One region of the Embleya sp. NPDC008237 genome, then DNA from elsewhere that is predicted to be linked to it. Evidence: riboswitches for the same ligand, from Rfam matches in the RefSeq annotation. Region 1 holds a riboswitch; the other holds the start of a gene.
What was found. A riboswitch is a leader RNA that binds a small molecule or an ion and turns the genes downstream of it on or off. The one in region 1 is predicted to bind FMN.

Region 1 (5,252 bases):
GCGGCACGCGCTGGGGCGGCTGACCGGCAGGCAACGTGAGGTGCTGGTGTTGCGCTATTGGGAGAACCTCAGCGAGAGCGAGATCGCCGGCACGCTGGGCATCCCGTCCGGCACCGTGAAATCCACCGCGAGCCGCGGACTGACCGCGCTGCACCGGTTGCTTATGGAGGACGACGCGTGACCCGACACGGTGCCGAACCCCTGCGCTCGGGCACGCCCGAGCATGCCGCGCTGGAGGCCGAACTGCGCGACTGGATGGGCCGGCGGGCGGACGCGGTGACCGCCGAGACGCTGCGGACCCGGGACGTGCCGCTGCCGGCCGGGACGGTGCGCGGGCGGCGCGTCCCGCTGCGCCTGGCGCTGCCGGTGGCGGCGCTGGCCGTGGTCGCGGCCGGATGGGCCGTGCTCGGCTCGACCGCAGGCTCGGATGCCCCGCTCCCGGTGCGGGTGCCGCCGGCCGCACCCGCACCGCAGACCGACGCGCCGACGCCGAACACGTCCCCGCCCGCACCCCTCGCGACGGCGCCGTCGTCGGCGAGCGTGGCACCGGTGAATCCGTCGGCCGCCACGGTTCCCCCGTCCGTACCTCCGCCCGACACCCCGCCCGACACGCCCCGGACCCCGAGCACCGACAACCCGAGGCGGACCTCGCCGCCGGCCGCCGGCGACGGCAGGCGCATCGGCTGAGCGACGGGCCCGCCTCGCGGCGCGCGACCGACGGTCCCCGGAGCCCGGTGGATGTCCGCCGACCGGGCGGGTGGCCCGAGGCGTTCGCCGCGCCCCCGTGCGAAGTCCCGCTCCGGCGCGGCGATTACGGCTTGCCGGCCCGGCGGCGCGTTCGGATGACGCGGCAACTTTCCCGCAGAGAGGGAAGGTTGTCCTTCCTCCGGACTACCGCTCCCGCAATCGGCGATCTACTCTGCGGAGATGACAGATGTTGCGCCTGGGGTGCGTGGGACCAGAATGGCGGAGCCGATACCCAACCGGGACACGGACACGGACGAACCGATCCGGATGATCGTGGTGCGCAACGTGCGCATGCTCGCCCGGCGGGACGGCTACACGGACGGCGCCATCGGAGAGGCGCTGGGCCACGGCCGGTCCTGGGCGTGGCGCCGATTCACCGGCGAACTGCCCTTCGACCTCAACGATGTGGAGCGCCTGGCCCAGCTCTTCCAGGTGGAACCGGCGCACCTGCTCGCCCCCGCCCACACGTGGGCTCCGGACCCGGCCCGAAGGGTTGTCTCATGAGCACCGACCGTCGCCCGAGCAGTCGGCGCAACCGAACCGACGCCAAGCACCGCATCGAACGGGTCGCCGCACGGCCCGCCCGACACAACGACGGCGCCTCCGTACCGGCCATGTCCTCGGAGGTGATCGAGGCCGCGCTCTACCGCGCGGCCGAGGGCAGCCACTCGGCGCAGGCGACCACGTACATCCTCACCGAGGAGGGCTCGTTCGTACGCCGCCCCGAGCTGTACGCGGTCTGTCTGGACTGGTCCGACGACGGCCGCTACGCGGCAGTGCGCTGGCGGACGCTGCGCGAAGTGGTCACCGCCCCCGACGCGCCGTTCCCGCCGGGGGCGTTGCGCACGATGCTGCTGCTGTGCTGTTCGCTGCACGACGACGGCCCGGCACCGCTGTCCCAACTGTCCCTGCTCGACTCGACCAACGCACGGATCGTGTCCCGCGGGATCCACATCGCCACCGGCGCCCTGCCCCTGCGTCAGGCCCTGGGCAACACACCGTGACCCGACCGGCGTCGCCGGGGGGCCGGTGCGCCGACTCGTGCCGGCGGGTACCGCAGCGTGCCGAGTCGAGCACGGCCGTCCGGCCCCGGACACGGCCCGATTCGGTCCCCGGGCCGGGCTCACCCTCGGAGGATGCGCGTGCGCGACGGGGCCCGGGGCGCGGCCCCGCCAGGGAACGTGTGTATGGTGCATGGATCGGGTGTGTCGTCGACACCCGCCGCGCGAGACGCACCGGAAGGACGTGACATGACCGTTGGGATTGCGACCGACTCCCCGGCCGGCACCGCTCTCGTCGAGGAGACCGCCGGTGTCGCCGTGCCCGCGGGGGGCGAACTGCCCGTCGGCTCCGCCCTGTTCGCCGGGCCGGAACCGGACGTCGAGGACCGGGACGGATCGCCGACCGCGAGCGACACGCGGGCGATGTCCAGGGTGCTCTTCGACCGCCTGAAGGCGCTGGAGGAGGGCACACCCGAACGCCAGTACGTGCGCAACACCCTGATCGAACTGAATCTCCCGCTGGTGCGATTCGTCGCGGCCCGCTACCGCTCACGCCGGGAGGAGACGCAGGAGATCCTCCAGGTCGGCACGATCGGCCTGATCAAGGCGATCGACCGCTTCGACCCGGCCTTCGGGTACGAGTTCCCCACGTTCGCGGTGCCCACCATCTCGGGCGAGATCAAGCGCTTCTTCCGGGACCACACCTGGGCCGTGCACGTGCCGCGTCGACTTCAGGAACTGCGCCTGGAACTCGCCGAGGCCCGGGACGCGTTCACCGCCGAGCACGATCGCGAACCCACCGCGGCCGAACTCGCCGCGCACCTGGACCTGGACGTCGCGCAGGTGACCGAGGGCCTGACCGCGGCGGCCGGGTACACCGCCGACTCGCTGGACGCCCCCGCCGGCGACGACGGGCCCCTTCAGGCGCATGCGGCGCGGGCCTCGTTCGTCGATCCCGGCTTCGCCCGAGTCGAGGAACTGCACGCGCTCAAGCCCCTGATAGCCGCCCTCCCGGAACGCGAGCGGACCATCCTGGCGTTGCGCTTCGGCCGGGAACTGACCCAGTCGCAGATCGCCGAACGGCTCGGCATTTCCCAGATGCACGTCTCCCGGCTGCTCGTTCGCACCCTGGCAGGTCTGCGCACCGGCCTGCTCGCCGACTGACCGGAACGAGCCGAGGTCACTGCGGGCGGCGCGGTCGCGCCCCGGCCGGGACGCGAACACACCGCGCCCCGGCCGGGGGTTCGTCAGGCCAGGGCCGATCGCGCCTCGACCGTGGTGCGATACGCCGCCAGGTCACCCACCGAGATCAGATGCAGGTCCTCCCGCTCGGCCAGCGCGATCAGATCGCCCAGGCGGGCCATGCTCCAGTCCGCGAGCACCACTTCGCACATCGCGGTGACTCCGGACAACCCGGCGAGCCGGGACAGGTCCACCCCCGCCTCGGTGTGCCCGTCTCGTGCCAACACGCCGCCGGGCACCGCCCGGATCGGGAACACGTGGCCCGGGCGGCCCAGGTCGTCCGGTCGGGTCCCCGGGTCGGCCAACGCCCGGATGGTACGCGCCCGTTCGGCCGCGGAAATGCCGGTGGTGGCGCCCTCCTTCAGGTCCACCGAGACGGTGAACGCGGTCTCGTGCAGGCCGGTGTTCCGCGTCGTCATCGGCGGCAACTCCAGTCGGGTCAGCGCCTCGTCCGGCATGGCCACGCAGACCACCCCGGCGGTGTTCGCCAACATGAACCGCATGGCCGCCTCGGTCGTGTGCTCCGCGGCCACCATCAGGTCGCCCTCGTTCTCACGGGATTCGTCGTCGAAGACGATCACGAACGCCCCTCGGGCGAACGCCTCGATCGCCCGAGCCACCTTCGCCGAGCGCTCGACCGTCGGGCCGGAGTGCTGCTCGTGGATCTGCTCTGTCATGCGTACTCTCCTGTGGTTTGCGCAACGACCGCGCCCGAGGAGGGAATCGGTCGCACGCGTGGTTCTCGTGCCAAGGAGGGGCCGCCCCGGCGGGCAGGCGTTCGGACGCATGCCACCGGGGACGGCCACGGCGTACGGGAGCATCCGGATCCGACAACGGCCCGTTCTCCCGTGCGCCGACGCCGTTCCGGGAGAGCGAGCACGTTCGGTCCGCGCTCGGGCAGCGCCCGACCGCGGGAATCGACGTGTCGCCGCGCACTGCCTTCCATCCGGACTTTCACCGTCGGTCCCGGAGTTTCACCGGGTCAACCGGCCGCCGGCTGCGGTCGGGTCGCGGACTGTCACCGCCGGTTCGGAATTGCACCGATCCCGGAGCGCGCGAACACTCACGGTGAGTCTTCCACGACCCACGGCCGCGCCGATACGTGTCCCGCATCACCAACTCCGGCCCATCGACCGGATCGACCGACCCGTTGGTCGGTACGGATGGTCGCGGAGGTCGTATCCGCGCCGGGAATCGGGCGGCTGCGCGGCCAACCCGGGCTTCCACGGCCCGCCGCAGCCGCCCGTCGCGGCGAGATCGGAGCACCGCACGCGCACACCGCCCGAGGCCGGGCGTCACCCGCGCGGCCCAGGGGCCCGACCGGGGATTCTCCCTGCTCGGGCGCCCACGGACGCCGGATCGACCCGGGACCGGCGGCCCCTGGGAGTGCAGGGTGGGCCGGCAGCGGATTACATGGTGAGGTCGATGGATCTCACGACACGGGAGCGGACATGCACGTGATGAGAGCGGTCCAGGACGCACAGAGCGTGGTGTGGCACGCGATGGAGAGCGAGGACGTCGCATTGTGCGGCGTGACCCTGCCGCCCGGTCGGGACGTGGACGGCACCCGCCGACGGGAGACGTTCTGCGTTCCCTGTATGAGCGAGGTCGAGCGGACCATGCGCCCCGTCGACAGTTCCGACGACCGCGCGGACGAGGGGACACCGGTCTGACCCGTGACACGCCCTGGGGGCGCCGCGCCGGCGGCGCCCCCAGGCATGATGCGGGCCGAACGTTCTCGGGCGGGCGGTGCGCCGCGGGCGGGCGCCCCGTCGATGGACACGGTTCCAAGGAGTGCACGATGGTGCGTGCGATTCCGGGGCGCGCGGTGGTCCCCGTACTGCGTTCGACAGGCCGCGGATCCGCGTTCGGCGCGGGCACCGCGGCCGGTGTCCGGGCGTGATCACCTTCGGGGTCGAGGAGGAGTACCTCCTCGTGAATCCCGCCGACGGTCGGCCGATGCCGGTCGCCGAGGCGGTCCGGGCGGCGGTGGACCTGCAGCCGGCGGTGTCCGGCGGCGAGGTCCAGCCCGAGTTGTTGCAGGTGCAGGTCGAGGTGGCGACGCCGGTGTGCGCGACCCTCGACGAGGTCGGCGGACACCTGCTGCGGCTGCGCCACTCGGTGGCCGTGGCGGCCGAACAGGCGGGATGCCGGCTCGTCGCCTCCGGCACCGCACCCTTCGGCCCCGACATCCCGGTCGGAGTCACCGACGACGCGCGCTATCGCCTGCTGCACTCGGACGCCCCGCGCCTGGTCGACGAG
Region 2 (5,252 bases), on a different contig from region 1:
GCTGCTGGTCTTCACGCCGTTGCCCCTTCCAGGTGCCGATCTGCCCCACGGGCAGCCCCGTTGTCCCGGTACCGCCGGGAGCGGTTCCACCAGTCGACGAGCCCGGCCACGCACATCACGAAGAAGACGCCGTAGACCAGTCCGCTGAACACCAGGCCGTGCTGCACGGCGAGCGGCACGCCCACCATGTCCACCGCGATCCACACCAGCCAGAACTCGAACAGGCCGCGGGCCTGGGCGAGCATCGCCACGACCGAGCCGACGAAGATGTACGCGTCCGGCCACGGCGCCCACGAGATGCCGGTGTGTTCGAGCAGCAGTGCGAAGCCGACGGTGCCGGCCGCCATCAGCGCGACCAGCGCGATCCGCTCGTGGGTGGTCCCGAAGCGGATCTCCACCTCGCCGGTGTCGCGCCGACCGCGGGCCCAGCGCCACCAGCCGTAGCCGGCCGCGATGATGATGACGACGTTGCGCATCGCGCTGCCGCCCAGGTGCACCGAGGTGTTGGCGGCGATCAGCAGCGCCGCGCCGAGGATCTGTACGGGCCAGGCCCACAGGTTGCGGCGCAGCGCGAGCCACACGGTGGCCAGCGACGCGGTCTGGCCGAGCAGGTCGGACCACGGCACCGGCTTGTCGGCGACGGTGAACGCGGCGTCGTTGAGCCAGCCGATCACGATGCCCCCACCTGTGTACCGGTCCCGTGTGTGCCCAGCCGTTCGACGTACTTGGCGATGATGTCGACCTCGAGGTTGACCGGATCGCCGACCGTCTTGACGCCCAGCGTGGTCAGCGCGAGCGTGGTCGGGATCAGGCTGACGGTGAAGCTCGCGTCGTGGGCCTGCACGACGGTGAGGCTGATGCCGTCCACGGTGATCGAGCCCTTGTCCACCACGTAGCGGGCCAGGTGCGCGGGCAGCGCGATCTCCACGACCTCCCACTCCTCGCCGGGCGTGCGGGCGAGGATCTCGCCGGTGCCGTCGACGTGGCCCTGTACGAGGTGGCCGCCCAGGCGACCGCCGAGCACCATCGGGCGCTCCAGGTTGACCCGTGCGCCCGTGGTGAGCGCGCCCAGGCTCGACTTGTCCAGGGTCTCCTGCATCACGTCGGCGGTGAACGTCGCCTCGACCGGGTCGACCTTGTCGTCCACGACGGTCAGACACACCCCGTTGACGGCGATCGAGTCGCCGTGCCGGGCACCGGTGGTGACGACCGGGCCGCGGATGGTGATCCGGGCCGAGTCGGTCAGCCGCTCGATGGCCACGATCTCGCCGAGTTCCTCAACGATTCCGGTGAACATGCGTCAGGACTCCTTCGTTCGGCCGGCGGGTTCCGGCCGGGGGCGGGCGGTGATGCGAATGTCGGTGCCGAGGCGGGCGACGTCGTCGACGTCCAGTCGCAACACCTCGGAGATGGTGCCGATTCCGGCCGGACCCAGGGCGGTGGGTCCGGCGCCGAGCAGGGCCGGGGCGAGATAGCCCACGACGGTGTCGATCAGGCCGGCCGCGGCGAACGCACCGGCCAGGGTCGGGCCGCCTTCGAGCAGCACGGCGCGCACGTCGCGCGCGTACAGCTCCTTCAGCAGCGCGGGCAGGTCCAGGCCGGCGTCGGCGCGGGGTATGCGCAGCACGGCGGCCTCGGGCAGGTGGGCGGCGTCCGCGTCGGGGCCGATCGCGATCAGGGTGGGTGCCGCGTCGTCCAGGACCCGGGCGGTCGCCGGGGTGCGCGCGTGCGTGTCCACGATCACCCGCAGCGGCTGCCGGGCGCCGGGCACGTCGCGCACGGCCAGGTGCGGGTCGTCGGCGAGCAGCGTGCCGGAGCCGGCCAGCACCGCGTCCACGCTCGCCCGCAGGGTGTGTACGTCGGCGCGCGAGGCCGCGGAGGTGATCCAGCGGCTGCTGCCGTCGGCGGCGGCGCTGCGGCCGTCCAGGGTGGCGGCGTACTTCCAGGTCACGTGCGGGCGGCCCAGTCGGGTCGCGGTCAGCCAGGCCCGGTTGCCCGCCTCGGCCTCGGCGGCGAGCAGGCCGCCCTCGGCGTCGATGCCCGCCGCGCGCAGCACCGCGCCGCCGCCGGCCGCGGCCGGGTTCGGGTCGGCGACCGCGTAGCGCACCCGGCGGATGCCGGCGTCGATCAGGGCCTGGGTGCACGGGCCGGTGCGGCCGGTGTGCGAGCAGGGTTCGAGGGTGACGAAGGCGGTGCCGCCGCGGGCCGCGGACCCCGCCGCGCGCAGTGCCTCGACCTCGGCGTGCGGGGCGCCGGCGCGGGTGTGGAAGCCCTCGCCGACCACGGTGTCGTCCGGGCCGAGCACGACGCAGCCGACCACGGGATTGGGGCTGGTGTGGCCGAGCGCGCGGCTCGCCAGCGAGATGGCGCGGCGCATGGCGGTGGTCTCGTCGACCGGCCGGGCGGTGTTGCCCTTCACCTCGTGCCTCCTCGCGTTGCGACGCGGGGCACCGGGGTGCTTTCGGGCAGGACGGCACGACGAATCGACGGGCGGGGATGCCGGCGCACCGTGGGTACGCGGACATGCCGCAGTCGCTCGCCGCGCGCTACCTCCCATCCGGACTTTGACCGTCGGTACCGGAATTCCACCGGTTCAGCCGGCCGTCGCTCCACGTGATGTGGGGCGTCGACCGGGTCGCGGACTGTAACCGCCGGTTCGGATTTTCACCGACCCCGGAGCGCGCGTACGTGACTTTCGTACACCTCGAAGTGTGCCACGACGGCCGACAACGTTGACCTTGGCCAACCTGTGCCGTCCGTCACGGTGCGTTCGTATACCCGAACGCGACTGCGGCGTGGATGATCTGACGTATCGTCAGCTCGACGGTCGAGGCGGTGCCGAAGGACTGCCCCGACGATGAGATTCTGTGCGCATGACCGTGCAGATCAATCCGAGCATCCTGTCCGCCGACTTCGCCCGCCTCGCCGACGAGGTGGCGCAGGTGCGCAACGCCGACTGGCTCCACGTGGATGTCATGGACAACCACTTCGTCCCGAACCTGACCATCGGCCTGCCCGTGGTCGAGAGCCTGATCAAGGCCACCGAAACGCCGATCGACATGCACCTGATGATCGAGGACCCGGACCGCTGGGCACCCGCCTACGCCGAGGCCGGCGCGGGCAGCGTGACCTTCCACGTCGAGGCCGCGACCGCCCCGATCAAGCTCGCCCGGGACCTGCGGGCCAAGGGAGCACGGGCCTCGATGGCGCTGCGGCCGGCCACCCCGATCGAGCCGTACGAGGATCTGCTGCCGGAGCTGGACATGCTCTTGGTGATGACCGTCGAGCCCGGTTTCGGCGGGCAGAGCTTCCTGGACGTCATGCTGCCGAAGATCCGCCGCACCCGGCAGTTGATCGCCAAGCACGGCCTGCAGATGTGGCTCCAGGTGGACGGCGGGGTGTCCGCGAAGACCATCGAGATGTGCGCGGAGGCCGGCGCGGACGTGTTCGTGGCCGGGTCGGCGGTGTTCGACGGCCGCGATCCCGGTGCGGCGGTGGACAGGTTGCGTGCGTTGGCCACCGGGGCCGCGGGGCGCTGCGCTCACTAGGGCGGTTGGTGTGCCCACCCGCCCGCCCGTTGCGCTGGGTGAGCAGGCTGCGGTTTCACGGACTCGGGGTGGGGCTGATCGGGCCCGTGGAGCTTCGTCACAATGAGTGAAGCCGGGGCCTCTCGTCGTCCTCGCCGGGGCGGGAGGCCCTCAGGTCGTCGCGGACCAGATCGTCCAGTGGTCGGTTTCGTGGATCGGGCCCCGGGCCGGGAGCCTGTCCCGGATGTAGGCGGCCAGGTCGGAGAGTTCGTCGTCGGTGAGGTCGTGCAGGATCGACCGGCCGGTACGGGCCGTCAGGTCGGCGACCACCTCGCGGGCGTCGGCGTACTCGCGGCGCGTCTCGGTCAGCGCCGCGGTGCGCACCGCGCCGAAGCCGGCCTCGCCCAGGGCCGCCGTCACGGCCTCGGCGGTGGGGCGTCGGGCCGCTTCGATGTCGAGCAGGGCGGGGAACCGCTCGAAGAACCAGCCGCGCAGGTGGGTCGGCGTGCCGGGACGGGTGACATCGGCCGGGGTGCGGTCCTGGACGATCAGCGCGCCGCCGGGCGCGAGCAGTCGGCGGGCCTCGCGAAAGCATCCGACGAGGTCGTCGAGGTGGTGGATCAGCGCCCGCTCGAACACGATGTCGGCCGCGCCGTCCGGCAGGCCGGTGGCGTACGCGTCGCCCTGGTGGAAGGACAACCCCGGCCGCTCCCCCGCCCGCTCCCGGGCGCCGGACAGGATCGTGGCGGAGAAGTCCACCCCGATCGCGCTCGCCGCGCCCAGATCCAGCCACGCCGTCGTGTACACCCCGCCTCCGCAGCCGACGTCCACCACGCGGGCGCCGGCCGGGGGGACCAGGTCGCGAATCAGGCGCGCCCAGTCCTCACCGGCGGCGCGCCGGGCGTAGGTGAGCCGGTTGGCGGGGCTGTGGAAGTCGATGGGCATGGTCGCCCTCCCTGTCGAGGCTTCGTTCGCCCTGTTTTTTCATTCGTTCGCTCTGGCTCCGACCCTTCTACCTTGACATCAAGATACTTGAGGTCGAGAGGGTTCCTCAAGGCATCCTCGGCGGTTCACGGGAAGCGGGTGGTCTCGCGGGGCCGGGCGCGCCGGCCGGCGGTCGTCGATGGTCGGATCCGAGGTGTGCGGCGGCGTTGCCAGGCCAGGTATGCGCCGGTGCACAGGGTGACGCCGGTCATCGCGGCGATGTGCTCGCGGCCGGCCAGGTTCGGCTTGACCACCACCTCGGCGATCATCAGCAGCCACACTCCGGCGAACAGGATCGGCGCACGACGCACCATCGCGATGCACGCCACCAGGCCGACCACCGCGGCCGAGGGGCCGGTGTCCAGGATGTCGCCGTGCCGGGCGTCGATGCCGAGCAGGTGGTCCGGGCCGAGCCCGACCATCACCCGCGCGGCCAGCGTGCCGCACAGCGTGGCCACGTAGGCGATCACCAGCGTGCGGCGTGCCCCCAGGTCGAGTTCGGCCAGCCCGAACAGGACGAGCACCTGGATCAGCGCACCCCACACCGGCAGGTCCGGCGCGGGCACGAACAGCGAGACGGGCGTGCGCAGCAGTGCCAGAGGGAGCGGAATGCCCGCGCTCACCCCGCCCAGCGCACGCACCACGTCGCCGCCCCACGTGGTGCGCCAGGCGAACCAGAAGCCGAGGGTCAACAGCACCGTGCACATGGTGAGCGGGATCGCCGACAGGCCGTGCGCACGC

Region 2: another riboswitch for FMN. It lies ahead of ribD (bifunctional diaminohydroxyphosphoribosylaminopyrimidine deaminase/5-amino-6-(5-phosphoribosylamino)uracil reductase RibD); the one in region 1 lies ahead of ribB (3,4-dihydroxy-2-butanone-4-phosphate synthase).

What each region holds. Positions count from the first base shown of each region.
Region 1 covers NZ_JBIBGL010000005.1:87,076-92,327, reverse strand. Annotated here, with positions in the region: gene ACFZBU_RS14265 (RNA polymerase sigma factor) at 1-181, shown strand, start outside; gene ACFZBU_RS14260 (hypothetical protein) at 178-687, shown strand; gene ACFZBU_RS14255 (helix-turn-helix domain-containing protein) at 964-1,251, shown strand; gene ACFZBU_RS14250 (hypothetical protein) at 1,248-1,751, shown strand; gene ACFZBU_RS14245 (SigB/SigF/SigG family RNA polymerase sigma factor) at 1,998-2,912, shown strand; gene ribB (3,4-dihydroxy-2-butanone-4-phosphate synthase) at 2,996-3,667, opposite strand; FMN riboswitch at 3,919-4,049, opposite strand; gene ACFZBU_RS14235 (hypothetical protein) at 4,442-4,663, shown strand; gene ACFZBU_RS14230 (glutamate--cysteine ligase) at 4,890-5,252, shown strand, end outside.
Region 2 covers NZ_JBIBGL010000010.1:280,770-286,021, forward strand. Annotated here, with positions in the region: gene ACFZBU_RS26425 (nicotinamide riboside transporter PnuC) at 12-674, opposite strand; gene ACFZBU_RS26430 (riboflavin synthase) at 671-1,297, opposite strand; gene ribD (bifunctional diaminohydroxyphosphoribosylaminopyrimidine deaminase/5-amino-6-(5-phosphoribosylamino)uracil reductase RibD) at 1,301-2,419, opposite strand; FMN riboswitch at 2,540-2,686, opposite strand; gene rpe (ribulose-phosphate 3-epimerase) at 2,874-3,548, shown strand; gene ACFZBU_RS26445 (class I SAM-dependent methyltransferase) at 3,699-4,472, opposite strand; gene ACFZBU_RS26450 (hypothetical protein) at 4,598-5,252, opposite strand, start outside.